Regions from separate parts of the Corynebacterium sp. L4757 genome, predicted to be linked through region 1. Evidence: riboswitches for the same ligand, from Rfam matches in the RefSeq annotation. Region 1 holds a riboswitch; each other region holds the start of a gene.

The links. Region 1 has a riboswitch for thiamine pyrophosphate ahead of ACG98I_RS11630 (NUDIX hydrolase). Riboswitches for the same ligand answer to the same signal wherever they lie in the genome.
Region 2: linked by a shared signal. The riboswitch ahead of thiM (hydroxyethylthiazole kinase) and the one ahead of ACG98I_RS11630 (NUDIX hydrolase) in region 1 are both predicted to bind thiamine pyrophosphate.
Region 3: linked by a shared signal. The riboswitch ahead of ACG98I_RS02985 (ECF transporter S component) and the one ahead of ACG98I_RS11630 (NUDIX hydrolase) in region 1 are both predicted to bind thiamine pyrophosphate.
Region 4: linked by a shared signal. The riboswitch ahead of thiD (bifunctional hydroxymethylpyrimidine kinase/phosphomethylpyrimidine kinase) and the one ahead of ACG98I_RS11630 (NUDIX hydrolase) in region 1 are both predicted to bind thiamine pyrophosphate.

Annotation. Positions count from the first base shown of each region.
Region 1 is NZ_JBIMEN010000011.1:91-3,845, forward strand. Features, by position in the region: partial or broken gene ACG98I_RS11615 (thymidylate synthase) at 1-192, opposite strand, end outside; gene ACG98I_RS11620 (nucleoside 2-deoxyribosyltransferase) at 182-652, opposite strand; gene thiD (bifunctional hydroxymethylpyrimidine kinase/phosphomethylpyrimidine kinase) at 725-1,534, opposite strand; gene ACG98I_RS11630 (NUDIX hydrolase) at 1,531-2,004, opposite strand; TPP riboswitch at 2,039-2,155, opposite strand; partial or broken gene ACG98I_RS11635 (heavy metal translocating P-type ATPase) at 2,532-3,635, shown strand.
Region 2 is NZ_JBIMEN010000010.1:48,282-54,813, forward strand. Features, by position in the region: gene ACG98I_RS11495 (ABC transporter permease) at 1-182, opposite strand, end outside; gene ACG98I_RS11500 (ABC transporter substrate-binding protein) at 182-1,228, opposite strand; gene thiE (thiamine phosphate synthase) at 1,237-1,887, opposite strand; gene thiM (hydroxyethylthiazole kinase) at 1,884-2,693, opposite strand; TPP riboswitch at 2,779-2,874, opposite strand; gene ACG98I_RS11515 (threonine aldolase family protein) at 3,011-4,087, shown strand; gene ACG98I_RS11520 (CueP family metal-binding protein) at 4,080-4,694, opposite strand; gene ACG98I_RS11525 (heavy metal translocating P-type ATPase) at 4,851-6,532, shown strand, end outside.
Region 3 is NZ_JBIMEN010000002.1:120,499-127,030, forward strand. Features, by position in the region: gene ACG98I_RS02980 (DNA-directed RNA polymerase subunit beta') at 1-3,958, shown strand, start outside; TPP riboswitch at 4,072-4,190, shown strand; gene ACG98I_RS02985 (ECF transporter S component) at 4,181-4,801, shown strand; gene ACG98I_RS02990 (ABC transporter ATP-binding protein) at 4,802-6,157, shown strand; gene ACG98I_RS02995 (energy-coupling factor transporter transmembrane component T family protein) at 6,150-6,532, shown strand, end outside.
Region 4 is NZ_JBIMEN010000010.1:40,835-47,366, forward strand. Features, by position in the region: gene ACG98I_RS11445 (HNH endonuclease signature motif containing protein) at 1-740, opposite strand, end outside; partial or broken gene ACG98I_RS11450 (putative sulfate exporter family transporter) at 853-987, opposite strand; gene ACG98I_RS11455 (LysR substrate-binding domain-containing protein) at 1,001-1,564, shown strand; gene ACG98I_RS11460 (hypothetical protein) at 1,566-2,075, opposite strand; gene ACG98I_RS11465 (hypothetical protein) at 2,289-2,468, shown strand; gene ACG98I_RS11470 (calcium:proton antiporter) at 2,593-3,723, shown strand; TPP riboswitch at 3,760-3,851, shown strand; gene thiD (bifunctional hydroxymethylpyrimidine kinase/phosphomethylpyrimidine kinase) at 3,919-4,779, shown strand; gene ACG98I_RS11480 (TenA family protein) at 4,776-5,438, shown strand; gene tenA (thiaminase II) at 5,438-6,109, shown strand; gene ACG98I_RS11490 (ABC transporter ATP-binding protein) at 6,111-6,532, opposite strand, start outside.

The sequences.
Region 1 (3,755 bases):
GTTGAAGATGATGTTCTGCCGACGAGACCTGGCCAAGCAGTACCGCCGGGCCGGGTTGGTCAGGCGTGCGGTGTAGCCGATGATTTCGCGTTCGTCCTGCCCGCGGGGACTGTTCTGGTATTCGAACCCGGTGTAGACCTGTCGCAGGGAATCCAGGTAGAGCGTGTGGAGGTCGGGATACTCAGGCTTCACTGACGGCTCCTGCCTGCGCGTGCTCGATCGCGGTGAGGATGCGTGGTCCGGTGGGCTGCTCGGGATCGATGGTGATCATCTGGACGTCGGCGACCGCTGAGAGGCCTCGGACGAGGAACGCGTACTCGGCTCCCTCGTCGAGGAGTAAGACGATGGGTTTGTTCCAGGCGGAGGCCCACCCGATCTCGATGTGCGTGCCCGGGGATGCCGGTGCGCCGGGGAACGCGACGAAGACGTCGCAGGCGGCGATCTCCGTGTAGTCGATGCGTGTGCATTCGCTGGGTTCCATGAACTCACGGCCCCAGTGCTCTCTGCGGTGGGCGCAGTGCACATCCCACCCCTGGGTTTCGAAGAAGTCGATGATCGAGGTGTACTTGTCGATCGCGGCGTCGCCCATCACATGGGTGTCGGCGTCGACGAGAGCTTTGAACGGGCCGGCGAGAAACATCTTTCGCGTCATCGTCACGGCTCCTTTCATGAGTCGAAGTGGTTAGCTCTACCGATCGGAACGAGGAGGGGCTGTTCTGCATCCCTACCCGCGCGGCCAGAGCTGGTGGAAGTGATGCAGGGGACCGTGACCTTGGCCGACGTCGAGGCGGTCGCTGGCAACGAGAGCGCCGTGCAGGTAGGTCTTCGCCCGTTCAACGCTTTCGGGCACGGTGTGGTCAGGTAGCAGTGCGGTGATCGCCGAGGACAAGGTGCAGCCGGTGCCGTGGTCGTTGAGGGTTTCGATCCTGGGAGAGGTGTAGGTGGAGATCCCGTCGGGGCCGGCGAGGTAGTCGACACTGACCGTCTCGTTCGTGAGATGCCCGCCTTTGAGTAGCGCCCACTGACAGCCAAGGCCACGCAGCCCGGTGGCCTGGTCCTCCATCTGCCCCAAGCGGGTGACATCTGTGGTGTCGAGGAGCACGGCGGCTTCGGGAAGGTTCGGGGTGATGATCGTGGCCAGTGGCACGAGCGTGTCTCGGATGGCTGCGACCGCATCGTCGTCCAACAGCCTGTCGCCGCTCTTGGCGACCATCACCGGATCAAGGACCACGGTCTCGGCTTCGTGGTATTGCAGGCGCTCGGCGATGACCTCGGCGATCGCGGCGTTGGCGACCATACCGATCTTTACCGCGTCGACGCGCACATCGTCGAACACTGCATCGATCTGCTCACCGACGAAAGAGGGATCAAGGGGCATGAACGAGCGCACACCGCGCGTGTTCTGTGCCACGACCGCGGTGATCGCGGCCATACCGTAGGTGCCCCTCGCTGAGAAGGCTTTGAGATCGGCGTGGATGCCCGCCCCGCCAGTGGGGTCGGTGCCTGCGATGGATAGGACGTTCTTGATCGTCATGCGTGCACTTCCTTCTGCTGCTGTGTGGCGGCGTAGCGGGCGACCTCGGCGACATCCTTGCTCAGAGTCAGGCGGGCCTCGTCGACCTCGTCGAGGGGGAACCAGCGTGCTTCGAGGGCGTCGTCGCCAGCGTGGGGTTGCCCCGAGCGCCACTGGCAGAGCACGGCGATAAGCACGTAGTGACTGTCCAACCGTCCAGTCTCGTCTCGGCTGAACGCGTCAACGGAAGTCAAAACACCGGTCGCCTGACCGATGATGCTGGTTTCTTCACCGAGTTCGCGTTCGGCGGCTTTGGTGATCGTTTCTCCGAATTCGATCTTCCCGCCCGGGAATCCCCAGAATCCTGCATCAGGAGGGTTCGCGCGACGCACCAAGAGGACATGGTCATCTTTGATGAGGACGGAAATGACCGCGACCCTCGGGCGCACCTCGACTGAGGACGTCGCGGGGCCGACAACAGAATGGGACACTGTAACCTCCTAATGGGGAGGCCAGCGAAGGAAAGAAGCCCTGCTAGACCAGTCCCTTCGCCGGCATGATCCGGATCAGGTTCTAGGGTCACCACGCTGACAACGTCCAGTGGTATCTCAGCCCCTTGACGGGACACCCCTCGGTGCAACCCGAATCTACCAGAGTGCCGTCACAGATACACCCTGCGCGGATTGCCCGCTGCGGGATGCTGGTGTTGGGATCGGCTGCGCACCTATCCAGTGCTGCGACTGTGCCCGATGGAGCAAGTGCCCGTCTCACGGGTGGAGTCACTGGTCGGTGTCGGCCTTGGACGGTAGAATGGAAGGTGTCGGGCGAGCATGAAGGAGGACAGGTCATGGCGACGACGAAGGCCCTGGAACAGGCCGAGATCGACCGGCTCGAAGCGCAGGGGTGGGATGTGCACTGCGCCCACCGCAGAGAGCACTGGGGCCGTGAGTTCATGGAACCCAGCGAATGCACACGCATCGACTACACGGAGATCGCCGCCTGCGACGTCTTCGTCGCGTTCCCCGGGGCGCTGGTCATCTCCATCCCGGTCTCGATTGTCGCCGGTATCGGACGCTCCGCTAAGGACGGGGTGCTCATCAAGGGTGGCGAATACCTGGAGACCTCCGCGAAGGTCGACACCGTGGTCGTCGACAAGACCGGCATCCTGACCAACGGCCGCCCCGAGCTGACCAACGTCGACGTCCTCGACTCTGCCTACTCGGATGATGAGGTGCTCACCCTGGCCGCCCGTGCCGAAACCGCCTCCGAGCACCCCCTGGCCGAGGCGATCATCCGCGGCGCGGAGAACAAGGGACTGACCATCGAAATGGTCGAGAAAGCCAAACCGGTCACCGGCAAGGGCATCATCGCGAAGATCGACGACCATACCGTCGCCGTCGGTTCCGCCGACATGCTCGACCACGCCCCGGACACCACCCGCATCCTTGAACTCAATGACCAGGGCAAGACCGCCATGTACGTCGGTGTCGACGGACGCGCCATCGGCATCGTCGCCGTGGCCGACACCATCCGTGACGACGCACCGGCCGCTATCCGATCGCTGCATGACAAGGGTGTGCGCGTGATCATGGCCACCGGTGACGCGCAGCGGGTGGCCCGCAACGTCGCCGCCGAACTCGGGGTCGACGAGGTCCGGGCCGAACTCATGCCCGAGGACAAGCTCACTATCGTCAAGGACCTGCAGGCCCAGGGCCGCACCGTGGCCATGATCGGCGACGGTGTCAACGACACGCCGGCACTCGCTCAGGCCGACATCGGCGTGGCGATGGGGGCCGCTGGCTCACCTGCCGCCATCGAGACAGCCGATATCGCCCTGATGGCCGACAAGCTCCCCCGCCTGCCGTACGCCCTGGGTCTGGCCCAGCGCACGGTACGCACCATGCGGGTCAATATCGCCATCGCCCTGGCCACCGTGGCGATCCTGTTGGTCGGTGTGCTGCTCGGTGGGGTGACCATGTCGATTGGCATGCTTGTCCACGAAGCTAGCGTCCTGATCGTCATCGCGATCGCCATGCTGCTGCTGCGCCCCACCCTGAAGAAAGACAAGGACCAGGCAGACGTCAGTACTGCTGACGCCGCGAAGGAGACGCTGAGCGCCTAACGACACAATCGCCACAGCCAGCCCCGCCGGTTTTCCTCCAGGTCTTCCCGGTGGGGCTTCCCCTGTGCACCAGATCCCCGATCTCATGTAGCTGCACTGTGACGGTGCTGTTGCAAAGTT
Region 2 (6,532 bases), on a different contig from region 1:
GCCAGGGCATGCGCGCCAAGTGCGCTGCGGTGCTCCCAACCGGAGCTTGCCACAAGCGTTGGCGCCGGCAGCACCTGCGGGCGCACCGCAGTCAAACGCACGATTAACTCCCACGCGATAAGCAGCACGGCCAGAAAGCCTGCGGGCACCCAGATATTCTTAAAAGATAAATACTGCTTCATCAGTCCTGCAGATATTCATTGGTGAAAAACTCTGACCACGCAGGCTGCTCATCCAACGGTTTGCCGTTGTTATCAGTCAGCAAATCGGAATCAAAGAGGAACTGGCCGAGCTCGCTCCAGTGCTCTTCGGTTTGCACGCCGAAGTCACCGTTGTCATCGAGCATGTACTTATCCGCAAGCATCTCCTGGCTTTCCACCAGTATGTCTAGGTCAGTGAGCAGGCCGGCGTTTTCTTCCTGCAAAATCTTTGCGGCGGCTTCGGGGTCTTCCACGGAATCTTCATAGCCGCGGGCAAGGGCCTGCACAAAGCCACGCGCGGTATCCGGATTATCTTCCAACCAGGTGTTATTGCCCACCACCAAGACTTGGTACGCATCCGGGAAACCATAATCGGTGTACGCGAAAGTCTTCAGGTCCACGCCGCGGTGTTCAGCCTCAATGCCTTCCCAGGCGACATAAGGGACGGTGAAATCAACATCGCCGGAGTACAACGCCTCATAGGCAGAGGTCCCCAACGTCACGGTTTCGAAATCCCCCTCGCCGCCGGCGGACTGCACCACGCCCTGCATGGTCTTGGTCTCCGCCGGGTTATCGAATCCACCGAAGGTCAGCCCATCCAAGTCGGCAGGGCTTTGGATGTCATCACGGTCTGCCAGTACCGCTACTTCCGTGGCCCAGGTTTGTTCCACGGCGAGTACTGATTTCAGGTCCGCGCCAGACGCCATGGACATCGATGCTGTGTCTTGGAAGCTGATGCCGAACTCGGCTTGGCCGGCATCGACAAGTACTTCGGGGTTGCTGTTGTTAAACGGCAGGATTTCCACGTCAATGCCGGCTTCTTCGAAGTAGCCCTTATTCAACGCCACATACAGCCCGGTGTGGTTGGTATTCGGTGTCCAGTCCAGCGCGAAGCGGACGGTGGTTTTCGCATTGCTTGTCGATGCCTCCTCCGCCGCATCACCTCCCGCACAGCTAGTCAGCAAGGTAGCAAGAGCAAGGACGCCGGCTGCGGCGATGGTGCGAAGAGAAATTGATGTAGTTTTCACGGTTTTCTTTATTCCTTCCAGGATTCGGCCATGCTGCGGGCGACATGCTCGGGATCCTCGGCAGCACATAGCGCGGAGACAAAGCAGACGCCTGCGGCTCCAGCGGATCGCAGATCAGCGATGTCTTCTTGGAGGACACCACCGATGGCCACGGTCGGCGCTGATGACAACGCGGTCAGGTGCGCAAAGCCCGCGATGCCCAGTGCTGGTGGATGATCCGGCTTGGTAGAAGTCGGCCGGATAACACCGACGCCGACATAATCCACGGTGCCTGCGGGAAGTGCGGCAACGGCAGCGAGGTGATCTTCGGTATTGGCGGTAAGTCCGATGACGGCGCCCGCTCCAAGGGCTTCGCGGGCGGTCAGGACCGCTTCGTCACCTTGACCAAGGTGCACACCGTCGATGGCAATGCCACGCCTTTGAGCTTCGACGGCGACATCGAGGCGGTCGTTGATCACTAGCTTCGCGCGGCCATCGATGACAGCTGCGAGCTGATCTAGTTGGGATAGCTGCTGGTCAAAGCTGGCATTTTTATCGCGTAGCTGCACCGTTTGCACGCCACCGTCCACGGCCAGACGTACAGTTTCCACTACGCCGCGGGTTCCACACAGCACCGGGTCGGTGACTAAATAGATGCCATAATCCTGGTTGCTGCTCATGCCGCGTACTCCCGGATGCGCTGCTCCGAGGAGATGGCGGACGGGGTGAGGGTGGAGAGGGCATCGATAAGCGAAACTGCGAAAGACCCTGGACCTGCTGCTTGCGCGGCGGCCTGTTCGGCTGCAATGCCGTAGACTGCATGCGCGGCGGCGACTGCCTCGACTGGGGAATTTGTCCCGCGCACCGCAGCGAACGCAGCTATCAACGCGCCCAGCGCACAACCGCCGCCGGTGACTTTGGTTAAAAGCTCATCGCCGTTAGCCACGCGGATAACGCGCGTACCATCGGTGATGAAATCCTCCGGCCCGGATACCGCCACCACGGTGTTGAGACGCTGCGCCAAAGCAATCGCGCCCGGCGCGGCGGCTTCTGTGGAATCCGTGGACTCCACGCCCTTGCCGCCGGCTCCTTCCCCTGTCAGGGCAAGAATCTCAGAGGCATTACCGCGAATCGCAAACGGGGTTTGCGGCGCGAGTTTCTGCGCCAAGGCCGTGCGAATGGGCAAAGCGCCAATCGCCACTGGATCCAACACCCACGGTGTTGCAGATTCGTTGGCGGCGGCGACGGCTTCTTCCATCGCTAGGCGCTGCTCCGGCGTGGGGGTTCCCAAATTCACCAGTACCCCGCCCGCGACCCGGGCGAAAGGGCCTGCTTCCCCGACGATGTCCGTCATCGCTGGTGCCGCCCCGATAGCAAGCACCACATTGGCGGTGAAGTTGGTAACCACCGAATTGGTTATGCACTGCACCAAAGGATTGTGCGCGCGTAGTTCACCGAGCAATGCTGCGGCAAAAGATAAGGTCATGGCCTTTCGCTTTCTTCCTCTGACGAAGAAGAATGTGCAGCATCACCGCAGCGCTCAATAGGACACCAATGGTATCCGCGCACAGCCAGTTTCATCCGGACAATCCCTTCGCCAGTACTAACTAGATCAGGTTCGACGGGTGTTATCTCAGCCGGTCTTTACGGCACCCCGTGTCTTAACGCACCACACTAGCCCAGGCCGCGTGTCCCGGCAATAACTTTTAATATCAGAACATGCCGGGGGAGAAATTTTTATCGCGCGAGTTCGGTGCGGTGTACGGTTTTCTGCAGAGCCGAAGAATCTCGAAGGAGTCCCGCGTGAAATCCTTGCATAACGTACAAGCGCACAGTTTCGCTTCCGATAATTATTCCGGCATTGCCCCGGAGGTACTGGCGGCGTTGACGACAGCTAACGGCGGGCACCAGGCGGCATATGGGGCGGATGAGTACACGGCATTGCTTGACGATGTCATCGTGAAACATTTTGGCTCCACCGCCACCGCGTATCCGGTTTTTAACGGAACTGGCGCAAACGTGGTGGGCTTGCAGGCGTTGCTGCCGCGGTGGGGCGCGGTGATTTGTGCTGCGACTGCGCACATCAATGTCGATGAAGGCGGCGCACCCGAACGCATGGGTTCCATCAAGTTATTGCCAGTGCCAACTGCCAATGGCAAACTCACCGCAGAACTCGTCGACCGTGAAGCCTGGGGCTTTGGCAATGAACACCGCGCGCAGCCACTGGTGGTCTCCATTTCGCAGACCACAGAGATGGGTACCTGCTATACCCCCGAAGAAATCCGCGCATTGGCAGATCATGTCCATGCCCGCGGCATGGCCTTGCATATGGATGGTGCGCGTCTTTCAAATGCGGCCGCAACACTCGGGCTGCCGCTGTCTGCTTTTACTACCGAGGCTGGCGTGGATGTTTTAAGCCTGGGTGGAACCAAAAATGGTGCACTCGGGGCTGAGGCCGTGGTAATTCTTAACCCCGATGCGCTAGTCGGTGGCGCGGAGGCGTTGCCGTTTGTGCGCAAACTATCGATGCAATTAGCTTCCAAAATGCGGTTTATCTCCGCACAAATCATCGCCCTATATGAAGGCGACGTGTGGCTTAATAACGCTCGTCATTCCAACGCGATGGCCAAGCGCCTACGCAGCTCCCTGGAAGAAGCGAACCTACCGGGCTTGAAATTTACCCAAACCACCGAATCTAATGCGGTCTTTGCCACCCTGCCCGACGACATTGCCGATGAACTGCGCCAAAACTTCCACTTCTACGACTGGGATGCCACACGCAATGAAGTGCGCTGGATGTGCTCCTTCGACACCACTGAAAACGACATTGACGCTTTTGCCGCAGCCATAAAACAAGTGTGGGCTTCACACCCTAGCTAAGGCGCAAATCGGTGATACACGTTGCGTCTTCTGTTCCCGTGGCAAATTCCGTTGTGCCCTCTAATCCCTGGTAATTCACCGTGATGGTACCGGCGCTTCCGCGCGGAACCCAAAACCCGGCAAAGCCATTATCGAAGGTCGTGGCGGGGCCATCGACAAGCGTTGTGCCGGTTTCCTCATCAAAGACTGATACCTCTACTGACTCATTGTCCAGCTCTCCCACGCAGGTGGTAAGGCTGTGGTAGTAGCAATCATGGGTTTGCGACACGAAGGGGGCGACCGAGACATAACTCCGGTCCTCAGGCATATCGAGTGTCACTTCTCCCGCCTGATTGCTCAGGATCAATTCTTCGCTTCTTACTGAAGCCATCAAATCAGTAGGGCGTTCAGCGATCGGTTGCTGATCCAGATAGTCAATAATCTCGCGAGCATCCATCCCTTCTAGGCCGTACGCGTTTAGTACTTCTTCCTGCTCCGTGCCCGAGGATGAACAAGCACTTAAAGCGAGCGAAGCACCGACGATTGCGCTAACAATTGACGCGCTTTTTCTCGCAGCCCGCTGGGGGCTTGCTGGTTGTGATCCAGCTCCATCCTGAATATTTTCCATAGGCTAATTAATAGCACCATTTCTCCTATCCCGACAAAGAACTAGCCTTCCTTGAAACATACCCTGTCGGGGTATACCGTTGTTTGTAGCGATTAATTACCTATCTCCTCCATATCTCGGTTTCCTAAAATCCTAAAAATTGAGAGAAGAAGTGACATGAGTACCCCACACCACGATCACAAGTCCTCAAGCCATGATGGCCATGAAGGCCATAACCATGATGAACATGCGGGTCACAGCGTTACAAAGTTTAAAGACCGCTTTTGGCTGAGCCTCCTACTATCCATCCCGGTGATTGTCTTCAGCCCTATGTTTGCCACCTTCCTGGGCTACACCGTGCCGGAATTCTCAGGTTCAACCTGGGTCGCCCCGGTTCTAGGAACCGTGATTTTCCTCTACGGCGGCAGCCCTTTCCTCCAAGGTGGCGTGTCAGAGATTCGCTCGCGTCAACCGGGCATGATGCTGCTGATTGCCATGGCGATCACAGTCGCATTTGTCGCTTCATGGGTTACCACTTTGGGCATCGGTGGTTTTGAACTCGACTTCTGGTGGGAGCTTGCCCTGCTGGTTGTCATCATGTTGTTGGGCCATTGGATGGAAATGCGGGCCCTAGGTTCTGCATCTTCTGCCCTCGATGCCTTAGCTGCCCTCCTTCCGGACAAAGCAGAAAAGGTTGACGGCGATGCTATCCACTCGGTAGCCATCTCTGAACTTACTGCTGATGACATCGTGCTAGTTCGCCCCGGCGCGCGAGTACCTGCTGACGGCACCATTATCGATGGTTTCGCCGAATTCGACGAATCGATGATCACTGGCGAATCCCAGCCTGTATATCGCAACAGTGGCGAAACAGTTATCGCCGGCACCGTGGCTACGGATAACACCGTGCGCGTCCGAGTGGAAAAGACCGGCGCTGATACCACCTTGGCTGGTATTCAACGCATGGTTGCCGAAGCACAAAATTCTTCTTCCCGTGCGCAAGCCCTGGCCGATAGAGCCGCGGCTTTGCTCTTCTGGTTTGCCTTAGCCGCTGGCATTATTACGGCCATCGTCTGGACAATCATCGGCAGCCCTAATGACGCCATTGTCCGCACCGTCACCGTGCTGGTCATTGCCTGCCCCCATGCCCTGGGCCTGGCCATCCCCCTGGTCATTGCCATCGCTACGGAACGCGCCGCCAAAACTGGCTTACTCATCAAGGACCGGCTTGCCCTTGAACGCATGCGCTCCATCGATATTGTTTTATTTGATAAAACTGGCACCTTAACCGAAGGTGCACACGCGGTCACCGGTGTCGCGGCAGCATCGGAAGTGCCGGAGGGAGATGTTCTGGCCCTAGCTTCTGCAGCTGAAATTAATAGTGAGCATCCACTAGCCCGAGCGATCGTCACTGCTGCAGCCGCGCACCCAGTGGCATCGCAAAGCCCGCGCGTTGGCTCGGATTTCCGCACCGCCGCGGGTCGTGGCGTGCAAGCAACCGTCGATGGAGAAAACATCATGGTTGGAGGCCCCAATATGCTGCGCGAGCTTGGCGTTGACTCCCCTGACTCACTGCACGACAAGATTTCTACGTGGACCTCCCGCGGCGCAGGAGTCTTGCACGTGCTTCGCAACAAGGAAGTCATTGGGGCCATAGCCGTCGAGGATCACATCCGCCCCGAATCCCGCGATGCCGTCCGGGCACTGCAAGATGCGGGTGTGAAAGTCGCGCTGATCACCGGCGATGCTTCTCAAGTTGCAGAAAGCGTGGCCCAAGAATTGGGCATCGACGAAGTCTTTGCCGAAGTTCTACCGCAGGACAAAGACACTAAAGTCGCTGAACTGCAGGAACGCGGATT
Region 3 (6,532 bases), on a different contig from region 1:
ACTGGCCACCGCCGACGACATCCGCCGTTGGTCTAAGGGCGAGGTTAAGAAGCCTGAGACCATCAACTACCGCACCCTGAAGCCAGAAAAGGACGGCCTTTTCTGTGAGCGTATCTTCGGCCCTACCCGTGACTGGGAGTGCCAGTGTGGCAAGTACAAGCGTGTCCGCTACAAGGGCATCATTTGTGAGCGTTGTGGCGTTGAGGTCACCAAGTCCAAGGTTCGTCGTGAGCGCATGGGCCACATTGAGCTCGCTGCTCCAGTAACCCACATCTGGTACTTCAAGGGCGTCCCATCCCGTTTGGGCTACCTGCTGGACCTGGCTCCAAAGGATTTGGAGCGCATCATCTACTTCGCAGCCAACATCATCACCTCCGTTGATGACGAGGCTCGCCACAATGACCTGTCTACTCTTGAGGGCGAAATGCTCTTGGAGAAGAAGGACGTTGAAGATGACGTTCAGGCTGAAATTGCTGAGCGCGCATCCAAGCTGGAAGATGACCTGGCTGCTCTTGAGGCAGAAGGCGCTAAGGCTGATGCTCGCCGCAAGGTTCAGAACGCTGCTGATAAGGAAATGCAGCACATCCGTGAACGTGGTGAGCGCGAAGTCGCACGCCTGGATGAAATCTGGAATACCTTCAACAAGCTTGCTCCAAAGCAGATGATCATCGATGAAACCATCTATGAAGAGCTTGTTGACCGCTACGAGGATTACTTCACCGGCGGCATGGGTGCAGAAGCTATCCAGACCCTGATCCGCAACTTCGACCTCGACGCCGAGGCAGAAGAGCTGCGCGATGTCATTAACAATGGCAAGGGCCAGAAGAAGATGCGTGCGCTGAAGCGTTTGAAGGTTGTTGCAGCCTTCCAGCGTTCCGGCAACGATCCAGCTGGCATGGTGCTTGACTCCATCCCAGTGATCCCACCAGAGCTGCGCCCAATGGTTCAGCTGGACGGTGGCCGCTTCGCTACCTCTGACTTGAACGACCTTTACCGTCGTGTCATCAACCGCAACAACCGCCTCAAGCGCATGATCGATCTCGGGGCACCTGAGATCATCGTGAACAATGAGAAGCGCATGCTGCAGGAATCTGTTGACGCGCTCTTCGACAACGGCCGTCGTGGCCGCCCAGTTTCCGGTCCTGGTAACAGACCACTGAAGTCCTTGAGTGACCTGCTCAAGGGTAAGCAGGGTCGTTTCCGTCAGAACCTGCTGGGTAAGCGTGTTGACTACTCCGGTCGTTCCGTTATTATCGTTGGTCCTCAGCTGAAGCTGCACGAGTGTGGCCTTCCAAAGCTGATGGCTCTCGAGCTCTTCAAGCCATTCGTGATGAAGCGCCTGGTTGAAAATGACTACGCGCAGAACATCAAGTCCGCTAAGCGCATGGTTGAGCGTCAGCGCCCTGAGGTGTGGGACGTTCTGGAAGAAGCAATTTCTGAGCACCCAGTTCTTCTGAACCGTGCACCAACCCTGCACCGCCTGGGTATTCAGGCATTCGAACCTAAGCTGGTTGAGGGTAAGGCTATTCAGCTGCACCCACTGGCTTGTGAAGCTTTCAACGCCGACTTCGACGGTGACCAGATGGCAGTTCACCTGCCACTGTCCGCTGAAGCCCAGGCTGAGGCTCGCGTTCTGATGCTGTCCTCCAACAACATCCTTTCCCCAGCGTCTGGTAAGCCACTGGCTATGCCACGTCTGGACATGGTGACCGGTCTGTACTTCCTCACCATGAACAAGCGCGAGGATGAAATTGGTGGCAACGGCCGCTACGCTCCTGCTGATGAGAACGGTCCTGCACAGGGCGTGTACTCCTCCTACGCAGAAGCAATTATGGCGTATGACCGTGGCGTATTGGGCCTGCAGGCTCCAATCAAGGTTCGTCTTGATCACCTGCGTCCAACTGAGGCTATTGAGGCAGCTCAATTCCCAGATGGCTGGACCAAGGGCGAGTCCTGGATGGCTGAGACCACCCTGGGCCGCATCATGTTCAACGAGCTCTTGCCATGGAACTACCCATACCTTGAGGGCGTCATGGTCCGTAAGGGCGGCTCCAAGGACATCGTTCTGCTCGGTGACGTCATCAATGACCTCGCTGTCAAGTACCCAATGATCACCGTTGCTCAGGTGCTGGACAAGATGAAGGATGCCGGTTTCTACTGGGCAACCCGTTCTTGTGTCACCATCACCATGCACGACGTTCTGGTTCTTCCAAATAAGACCGAGATGCTTGAGTCTTATGAGAAGGAAGCGGAGCGCATCGAGCGTAAGTTCTGGGAGCAGGGTGCACTGACCGAGCGCGAGCGCTACGACCGTCTGGTTGAGCTGTGGAAGGACGCAACCGATGCCGTGGGTAACGCGGTAGAGGCACTTTACCCTGATGACAACCCAATTCCGATGATCGTTAAGTCTGGTGCAGCAGGTAACATGCGTCAGATCTGGACCCTGGCCGGCATGAAGGGCATGGTTGTGAACTCCAAGGGTGACTACATCACCCGTCCGATTAAGACCTCCTTCCGTGAAGGTCTGTCGGTTCTGGAGTACTTCAACAACTCCCACGGTTCCCGTAAGGGTCTGGCGGATACCGCTCTGCGTACCGCTGACTCTGGCTACCTGACCCGTCGTCTGGTTGACGTTGCTCAGGACGTTATCGTCCGCGAGGATGACTGTGGCACCCGCCAGGGTGTGCGCGTCCCAATCAGTGAGGAAATCGCTGAGGGCACCTACGCTGTCCACGAGCTGTGGGAGACCTCAGCATCGGGCCGCGTTGTGGCAACCGACGTCAAGGACTCTGAAGGCAACGTCGTTGCTGAAGCAGGCGCTGACCTGACCGAAGAGCTCACCGATAAGCTGGTTGCTGCTGGTATTCCACAGGTTAAGGTTCGTTCCGTACTGACCTGTCAGACCCCAGCCGGCGTGTGTGCGAAGTGCTACGGCAAGTCCATGGCTTCTGGCCAGCTGGTCGATATCGGCGAGGCAGTCGGTATTGTTGCAGCTCAGTCCATTGGTGAGCCTGGTACCCAGCTGACAATGCGTACCTTCCACCAGGGTGGTGTCGGTGGCGATATTACCGGCGGTCTGCCTCGTGTTCAGGAGCTTTTCGAGGCTCGTAACCCGAAGAACCGCGCACCAATCGCTTCCGTCGATGGCACCATCTCCCTGTCCGATGAAGGTAACTTCTGGACTTTGACCATCACCCCAGATGATGGTTCGGACAACGTGGTCTACGAGAAGCTGTCGAAGCGTCAGGGCCTGGCTCAGGTACGTCGCCCGATGGAATCTAACCCGAATGCGATGATCGAGCGCTCCCTGCGCGACGGTGACCATGTCACCACCGGTCTTCGTTTGATGCGTGGCGCTGCTGACCCACATGACGTGCTCGAGGTTCTCGGTCGTCGTGGTGTGGAGAAGCACCTCATTGATGAGGTTCAGGCGGTTTACCGTACTCAGGGTGTGGCTATCCACGATAAGCACATCGAGATCATCATCCGTCAGATGCTGCGTCGCGGTACTGTTATCGATTCCGGTAACACCGACTTGCTGCCAGGTACCTTGGTTGACCTTTCTGAGGCACGCCAGGTCAACGCTGGTATGCAGGCAGAGGGCAAGGAACCAGCTCAGCTGCGTTCTGAGATTATGGGTATCACCAAGGCTTCCTTGGCTACCGAGTCTTGGCTCTCGGCCGCATCCTTCCAGGAGACCACCCGCGTGCTTACCGATGCCGCTATTAACAAACGCTCCGATAAGCTCATCGGTCTCAAGGAGAACGTCATCATCGGTAAGCTGATCCCAGCTGGTACTGGTATCTCCCGTTACCGCAACATCTCCGTTAAGCCGACCGAGGCTGCCCGCAATGCGGCATACTCGATTCCGACTTATGGCGATTCCATCTACGGCGATGACGGCTTCGGTGAGTTCACCGGCGCTTCCGTCCCACTGGATGAGGACTTCACCTTCTAAGGTGTAATCTCCCGACACAACACCCCGAATGCGGCGTCGATGTTCCTGGTCAATCAGGGCATCGACGCCGCATTCGTCTTTCTTACCGCCATCTGGTAACTGTTATAGGCACAACATTCATTTACGGGTGCTCGCAAGCAATGTGCGGGCTGAGAGCCATAGCGCAGGCGTTATGGAAACCGTCGAACTTGAACCGGATAATGCCGGCGAAAGGATAAAGAAATGGCTACTTTAGCTAACCCTGCCCAAGCTCAAGCGCGTCGAACGCTCCAGTGGCGGGTTGTGGACATCATCGTTGCTTCCATCTTGGCCGTGGCCTGTGGTCTGGTCTTCGTACTGTGGAACTCAGTCGGCTATGCGTGGTTCATGGCGATGGACGCGCTCACTCCAGGTCTCGGCGGCATGGCCACCGGCGTGTGGCTCATCGGTGGCGTCATCGGCGCACTCATCATCCGCAAGCCTGGCGCAGCACTATATGTGGAGACTCTTGCTGCTACGGTCTCGGCAGTCTTTGGTTCCCAATGGGGACCAGAAACGCTCTATTCAGGACTCGCTCAGGGCATCGGCGTTGAAATCGTCTTCGCTATCTTCCTGTACAAGCGCTTCAGTCTCTCCGTAGCAGTCCTCGGCGGTATCGGTGCCGCACTCGGTGCCTACGTACTGGAGCTATTCACTTCCGCCAACATTGCCAAGTCACTGGAGTTCAATCTCATCTACTTAACGTGCCTGGTCATCTCCGGCGCGCTTCTTGCTGGCGCCTTGGGCTTCTACGCCGTGAAAGCGCTGGCCAAGACTGGCGCCCTGGACCGCTTCGCTGTAGGACGTGAGCAGCGCGCTAACTAAATGCCACAGATTTACACGTCAGGGCTGACCTGGCAGCACGCCGGACGCACCCAGCCCGCAATTAATAACGTCTCTTTGAGCATCGAGCACGGGGAACGTATTTTGCTCGCCGGTGACTCAGGTTCGGGAAAATCCACCCTGCTCGCGGCTCTTGCCGGCGTACTCGGCGGCGATGATGAAGGCACGCTAGTAGGGGAGTTGCACATTGATGCATCCACCGTCGGACTTGTCCTCCAAGACCCTGATTCCCAGGTGATCGCCTCCCGCATTGGCGACGACGTCGCTTTTGGCTGCGAGAATTTGGGCCTTGAGCGCGATGAGATTTGGCGCCGCGTCCACGCAGCGCTTGAGATGGTTGGATTGAACTTAGATATCAACCATCCCACCGCCAGGCTTTCCGGTGGGCAGAAGCAACGCCTGGCACTCGCGGGAGTCATCGCCATGGGTGCTGAGGTCATCCTGCTTGATGAACCCACCGCCAACCTGGACCCCGAGGGCGCCGCCGATGTCATCGCCGCAGTAGCGCACACGGTTCAAGAAACCGGCGCAACTCTGATCGTTATCGAGCACAATTACTCCGAATGGGAATCAGTTCTTCACCGCGCGCTGGTCCTTGAGCACGGCGAGATTACCTACGATGGCGACATCGGACCTGCCATCGCCGCCCGCCGCGTCACGGGGTTACCGCAATCTCAGCCAGTGCCTGCCGATGCCCCCTCAGCCCTCTGGTCCACCGACCTCGTCTGCCGCTTTGGGCCACCGCGCACACTAGCAGTACCGGAAGGAGCTTCAACGGTTATTACCGGCGCAAACGGCTCCGGGAAGACCACCTGGTTGATGACCATGGCGGGGCTAATTCCACCGGTGTCCGGAGAGATTGGCTACGCAGCCAGTATTCACAAAGGTCTAGCCCCAAATCCACACAAATGGTCATCGGCACAGCTTGCGCACCGTATTGGCTATGTATTCCAAAACCCCGAACACCAATTCGTTGCCCGCAGCGTGATGGAGGAAATGCGCATCGGACCGAAGGTGATGGATGTGGATGTACCTGATGAGCGCATCGGTATGCTGCTGGAGCGTCTGCGGTTGAGCCATCTTGCTGATGCCAATCCTTTCACCCTCTCCGGCGGTGAAAAGCGCCGCCTTTCGGTAGCGACCGCCCTGGTCACCGCACCAAGTGTGGTTCTGCTGGATGAGCCCACTTTTGGCCAAGACCCGCAGACTTTCGCTGAGCTAGTCACCATGATTCGTGAACTCGTGGATAGCGGCGTCACGGTTGCCTCGATTACTCACGATGAGTTGTATATCGCAGCGCTTGCCGATGCCCACCTGCAGGTGAGTGCCCATGCCTAACCTATTGCGCGGCATGAATCCGCTTACCCGGATAGCAATAATATTGCTGATCACCACACCGCTGTTGCTCTCAGTGGACTGGGTGAGTGCCGCCGTATCTCTATCCATCACGCTGATTGGGGCGCCGCTGTGCGGCATGGGCCTGACGCGCCTGCTGAAGGTTTCTTGGCCTCTATTTATCATCGCGCCCATCTCCGGCATTTCCATGCTGCTTTATGCCCGCCCAAGCGGGGAGGAGTATTTCAGCTTCTGGCTAGCAACCATTACGGATAATTCCCTCCAGCTCGCGCTTGCGATGATGCTCCGAGTACTCGCCGTCGCGTTACCCGTTATTGTTCTCGCACGCGATATTGACCCCACGGAACTTGGCGATGC
Region 4 (6,532 bases), on a different contig from region 1:
AAACCGACGTAAAGCTTTTCGTCTAAAGCACCTTCCATCGCGGCATTAACAATTTCGGCACCGGTCATGGTGGTGCCGTCAGAGGCGCCGACGTTGACATCGTCGCCTTCGCCACTGAAGATTTTGGCAGAGTTATCCAGCCCAAGAGCAATCACGGTGCGGTATTCAGGCTTGATAAGACCCGTGCCGGTTCCTTCGATGAGGTCCCAGAAAGGTTGCAGTAGAGCTTCGGAGCGCGGTTGGTCATCGCCTTTGATGGCCGCGTCGAGGGTCTTTTCCAAATCAGTAATGCGTCGTTGGGTATCGGTAATGCTAATGGTGCGCATCCCGTCTATTGCGCGGCCTACGCGTACGCCGGATTGTTTCGGCTTGTCACCGCCTTCTTCGGTCACGCGCTTTTTGCCATGCTCATCGACTTCTTCGTAGCTTCCCTCATACGCGATGAGTTCTGCACGCAACTTCCACGCGGCACCACGCGCTTTCAACTTCTTCGCGTGTTTATTAACCATCTCTAAGAACTCAATGCCCAACCTGCGCTCTTCGGCAAGTGCGACAGCCTCTTGCTGCACACGCGGCGAGTCGCAGGACCCGAAGTAAACTCTGGCCAGCCGAGCATATTTCTGCACTGTAGAAAGTCTGTGTCCCTCAGTAGCTACGTCGTAGGGGGATAGCTCGTAAAAGTCGCGAAGAATACCCACGCCACCTCTGTCGAAAGCTTCAAATAATTCATATCCGTTCATAACTTCGACACTAAAACGACAGTGCAACCCCTGACTAGGGCAAGTTCAAAAACCTGCGAGTAATTCACATGACACGTCACCCAAATGGCGAAGTTATCCACAGGGCCGCCGATTAGACGAGCTCAATGCCTACAAGTGCGATGGTTGCGACGATCCCTGTTGACGCAAAAGCGAGGATGAAAGGGCGCACTCCAACGTCTAGCAAGCTTTGAATTTTGACCCCGCACCCGAGAGCAAACATTGCGGAGACACTCTTGCCGGTGTGGATTGCCGCGCTGCGTGAACGATACCCCGATGTCCAGGTTGCTATTTCTGTGGTGAATTCAGCAGAAGTTATCTCACAGGTTCGACATGGGCATTTCCATGTAGGTTTCATCGAAACGCCACATGTACCAGTGCAGCTGAATGCTCAAATCGTCCAGGAGGACGAGCTTTTTGTGGTGATTTCCCCGCACCACCCATGGGCTTCGCGAACCGGGCGAATCAGCCTGCAAGAGCTGGCTGAAACAGCACTCGTTGTAAGAGAACCCGGCTCCGGAACCTTCGAAGCCCTGCAAGAGCATCTGTCTGGATTGGATGTTGCTACTCCAGCCCAGGTGCTCAACAGCATTGCGGCCGTGCGCGTCGCAGTTGCTTCCGGTGCCGGCCCCGCAGTAATGAGCGAACTGGCCGTGCGCGATCAGCTCGCCAATGGCAATCTCCTGCAAGTGCCTTTAGAAGGCGACAAGATCACGCGCCCGCTCACAGCAATCTGGTCAGGACACCGCCGTCCGCCCAGGTTGGCGTATGAACTGATTACCATCGCGAAGTCCACTGGCGCTTGAATCAGGAGGCATCGTTAAGCACTGCGTACAGGCGATCCCGCGCGATGTTCATCTCCTGGTCGAATTCCTCATCACTGGATTTATCGCGGACCCAACTTTCAGAAACCACGATGCGCGGCAGCGTTACCACCGCGGCAATCATCGCGCCGCGCAGGCGATGGCGCTTATCAATCAACCAGCCCCCGACCAGTGCCGGAATGCTGATTCCGGTCAGGACGGCGGGGATGCCATCGAGAAGCCTGCGATTTAATAGTTTGGCCAATCCCCACTCCACCGCGCCAAGTAGTGCTCCTACACTAACCGCGATACCAATCGACTTCACCCACGTGGCAATGAAACCTTTAATTGCCCCTTGCTGACGGTCGTTTTTCTCCCGCGGCTTTGGGAAAACGTACTGCAACACCACATAAAACGGCACCATAATATAGCCGAACATGGCTTCTACAGTGGCTAACCGCTTTAACGAAGCCGTGGGCCGGCGTTGCTCCTTAACCGTGGCGGTGTCAGTCATCATTTCCCCTCAACGAGCACGCATAGGAATCAAGCATTCAGTGTGCCCCACACTAATACGTCGTCCACTGCCCTAAACAGCCCCACTATAGAAATCGGGCTGTCTCGCCTGAGCCGCCTGGCGTGTAGGGTTCATTATGAGCCGTACTGGTAGGGGGGACTTACACAGTTAAAGCTTGGCCGGGACAATCCTGCGATCTAAGGAGCACTAGTCGTGCGTGATAAAAGAACTAAGCAGCGTGCCATTACGAAAGCCATAACCGTATTTATCGGCGGCCTATTATTCGCTGCCTATCTCGAATGGCAGCATTCCATGACGGTAGCCACCATCGGATTCGTACTGTTCGGGGCTCTGCTGTCTTATCTGGTGTATAAAACCAATCGTCCAAATTAAATAAATCTGAGCTTGCCGTAGCGGCCAGGCGTGCTAGCCTGCTGGTTAGAACACTCTGGCAGGACGACCTGCACAGTTAAAAGCTAGAGCCGGGACGACCCTGCACTTAAAGGAGTCTTCGTCCATGTCAGCCTCTACTGCACTGCGCGGCGTTCTCACCGGATCCGTCATCACCCGAATTGTATTGGGCTGGGTTGCGGTCGCACTACTATCACTGGCATCAGGTTTTCTCGCCGGCAGCTTATCGACGCCTCTCGTCTTCACCCTTCTTGCGCTCATCGTAGGCGTCATCATCGTGTGTTCCGGCGGGGTTGTCACCCAGGCTGAACACCTCGCGCACCGGCTTGGTGATCCCTACGGCACCCTGGTGCTGACGCTTTCAATTGTCGGCATTGAAGTCATTCTCATCTCCGCGGTCATGCTCGGCCCAGGCGATCACCACACCATCGCGCGTGATTCCGTCATGGCCACGGTCATGATTGTCCTCAACCTGGTCATCGGCCTGGCACTCATCGTCGGCGGCATGCGTCATAGCAACCTGCAGGTCAACCGCGCCGGTATTTCCGCATACTTATCGACGCTCGTCGTACTCATCGCCACCGCCTTCGCCATTCCAGCTGTCATCGGCACCGATGGCGCATACAACACCGCGCAGGCCATCACCATCGTGACCTTGACAGTCATCCTCTACGGATTCTTTCTCTACCGCCAAACCGGCGCCCAGCATGCCGACTTCACCGAAACAGACAAGGACATCGTTGCTTCCAACAACCCCGGAATCGCCGCAATTTTCCGCGAGCACAAAGACGAAATTCTCACCCGCGCGCTGGTTTTGCTCATCACGGTAATTCCGATCGTGTTGCTCTCTCACGATATGGCATCGCTTCTCGATGACGGCCTCAACCGCCTCGGCGCTCCCATCGCCCTATCAGGCATCATCATCGCAATGATTGTCTTTTTGCCCGAAGCAATCACCACCGTCCGCGCTGCCTGGGGTGGCGAAGGACAACGCGTGGTTAACCTCGCCCACGGCGCGCTCGTCTCCTGTGTTGGCCTCACTCTGCCGGTCGTGCTCATCATCGGTCTGCTTACTGGGCAGACCGTTACTCTCGCCGAAAACCCCACCAACCTGCTGCTCCTAGGAATCAGCCTGGCTTTGAGCATCGCGACGTTTAACTCCCAGAAAATCACCGCGATTCACGGCGGAGCACACCTATTCGTCTTCATCCTCTACGCACTCAGCGTATTTTCTTAAAGTCGTTCCTTGCCAGGACTTTCTGTGCTAGCGTGGGCGCCAGACACGGGGTGCCCAAAAAGGGCTGAGATTACACCCGAGAACCTGATCGAGTTCGGACTCGCGGAGGAATGTCGGTAAACGACGCAGGCAATATATGCAGGGATACCTGTATCTATTGCAGCACGCTTCGCTTCTTCGAACTCGATATGAGTGATGAAACGGAGACAAGCGTTGATACCGAACGTATTAACCATTGCTGGCACAGATCCCACCGGTGGCGCGGGGATTCAAGCAGACTTAAAAGCATTTTCAGCCAACGGCGCATACGGGATGAGCGTGGTCACCGCGGTGGTCGCGCAAAATACGCGCGGTGTGGGAAGCATCGTCGCGATGGAACCTGAATTCGTGGCCGAACAAATCGCCGCGGTCTTTGAGGATGTCCGCGTCGATGCAGTGAAAATCGGCATGGTGGCCAATGCTGGGATCGCCGATGCGATCACGCAGTCACTGGATAAATACGCGCAGTGCCCGGTGGTCTTGGATCCGGTGATGGTCGCTAAAAGTGGCGATCATCTGCTCAACCAGGATGATGTCGACGCGATTCGGGAGCGTCTCGTGCCGCGGGCAACGCTGATTACGCCGAACCTGCCAGAGGCATCAGTGCTGCTTGGCCGCGATGTGGAGATGGACAGCTTGGCAGAAATGCGTGAGTCCTTAAACGATCTGCGCGCTTTGGGCGCAAAGTGGGTACTGCTCAAAGGCGGGCATTTAAGCGGTGCGGAAAGCACCGATATCCTCACCGGCGGTGATGCCGGCGAGCACACCGTGGAACTGACCGCACCGCGCGTGGACACCATCAATGACCACGGCACCGGGTGCACATTATCGGCCGCGATAGCAGCGCTTTTACCCCAACACGGCTACGATGAAGCGGTGCGCCGCGCCAAAGACTATCTCACGCACGCGCTGGCCCACGCGGATGAATTGGACGTCGGTGCAGGCCACGGCCCCGTCCATCACTTCCAAGCGCTGTGGAATAACGCGCCTTTACAACTGCAAGGAGCACAGCGATGAGCACTCAACGATTTACGGACCTTTTGCGCGAGCAGAACCACACCACGTGGGAGAAGGCAGTTACTCACCGCTTTGTGCAGGAGCTTTTCGATGGCACCATCGACGACTCTGTCATGGCCAGCTACTTGGTGCAGGACTACCGCTTTTTGGATAGTTTCTTGGTGTTGCTGGGGGCATCGGTAAGCACGGCGGATGCGCTGGAACCACGGCTGCGGTTTGCGCAATTTATCGGCGAGATAGCCGGCGATGAAAATACTTATTTCCTCGACGCCTTTAAAGCATTGGGCGTGAGCGCCAAGCAGCGCGAAGAAATCCCGAATACCGAGCCAACCACCGCATTTTGCGCATTGATGCGTGAGGCTGCGGAAACCCGCGATTACGTAGCAATCGTCGCGGTGTTGCTGGTTGCGGAATGGCTATATCTTGACTGGGCAACCCGCGACTCACGCCCTCTACCTAAGAACTTCGTGCACGCGGAGTGGATTCGCTTGCATGATTTCCCCGAATTCCACGAGCGTATCGCGTTCTTACGCGCAGAACTCGACCGCGTAGGCCCGGCCCGGCGCGCTATTGCACAAGACTTCTTTCACCGCGCAGTCGAAATCGAGCTCGCATTCTTCGACGCTGCCTACGCCCACCCCATCATAGGAGAAAAGTAATGACACTATTTGCTGATCTGAAAAAGGCCATCGGTACCGAGTGGACCGACTACACCGAGCACGAATTCGTGCGCAAACTTGGCGAAGGCACCTTGCCACTACCCGTCTTCCAGGACTATCTGGTGCAGGATTATCACTTCCTAGTGCAGTTCGCGCGGGCAAACGCACTGGCTGCATACAAGAGCCGCAAGCTGGCCGATATTAAAGACGCGACGGGCGCACTGCAGGCTATCTTGCACGAAACCGAACTGCACCGCCGACTGACCGCACGCTGGGGAATCACGGAAGAAGAGCTTGATGCGGCGGCAGAAAAACAAACCACCGTGGCTTATACCCGCTACGTTTTGGACACCGGGATGTCCGGCGACCTGCTGGATATGCACGTCGCGCTTTCACCATGCTCCATTGGTTATGCAGAAATTGGTGTAGCCCTAGAGCCGCAACGAATACGGGCTCTCGATGCCAGCGAAGAACACCCCTACGGCGAGTGGATTGCGGAATACTCCGGCACGGAATTCCAAACCGCAGCACGTGCTGCCACCGAAAGACTCGACGCGCTAACCGCAGGTAGTGTCACCGCGGAGCGCTTTGATTCCTTAGTGGAAATCTTCCGCGCCGCCACCCGCTTAGAAGCTGCGTTCTGGCAGCAAGCACTGGACTCAGCTGACTGATTCAACTGCCTAGTGTTTGAAGCAGCGTGCGTTCCAGCTCTAAGAATCTAGGGCTGGTCAACGCATCGATCCCGCGCGGCTTCGGTAGGTCAACGTCGAGAATGAGGCTGACTTTCGCCGGGCGTGGGCTGAGCACCACCACGCGGTCTGAAAGCAAGATCGCTTCGCGGACATCATGGGTAATCAACAGGGCTGTCCAATTATGTTCGGCCCACACTTGTTGCAGCCAGGTTTGTAAATCCTGTTTGGTAAGGGCGTCGAGGGCGCCGAAGGGTTCATCGAGAAGTAAAGTGCTCTTGTTTTGAACCACCGTGCGTAGAAGTGCTGCCCGCTGGCGCATGCCCCCGGAAAGCTCAAACGGCAAGGAATCTTCAAAGCCCGCAAGCCCAAAGCGGGGAAACCATTCCTTGACCCGTGCCCGCG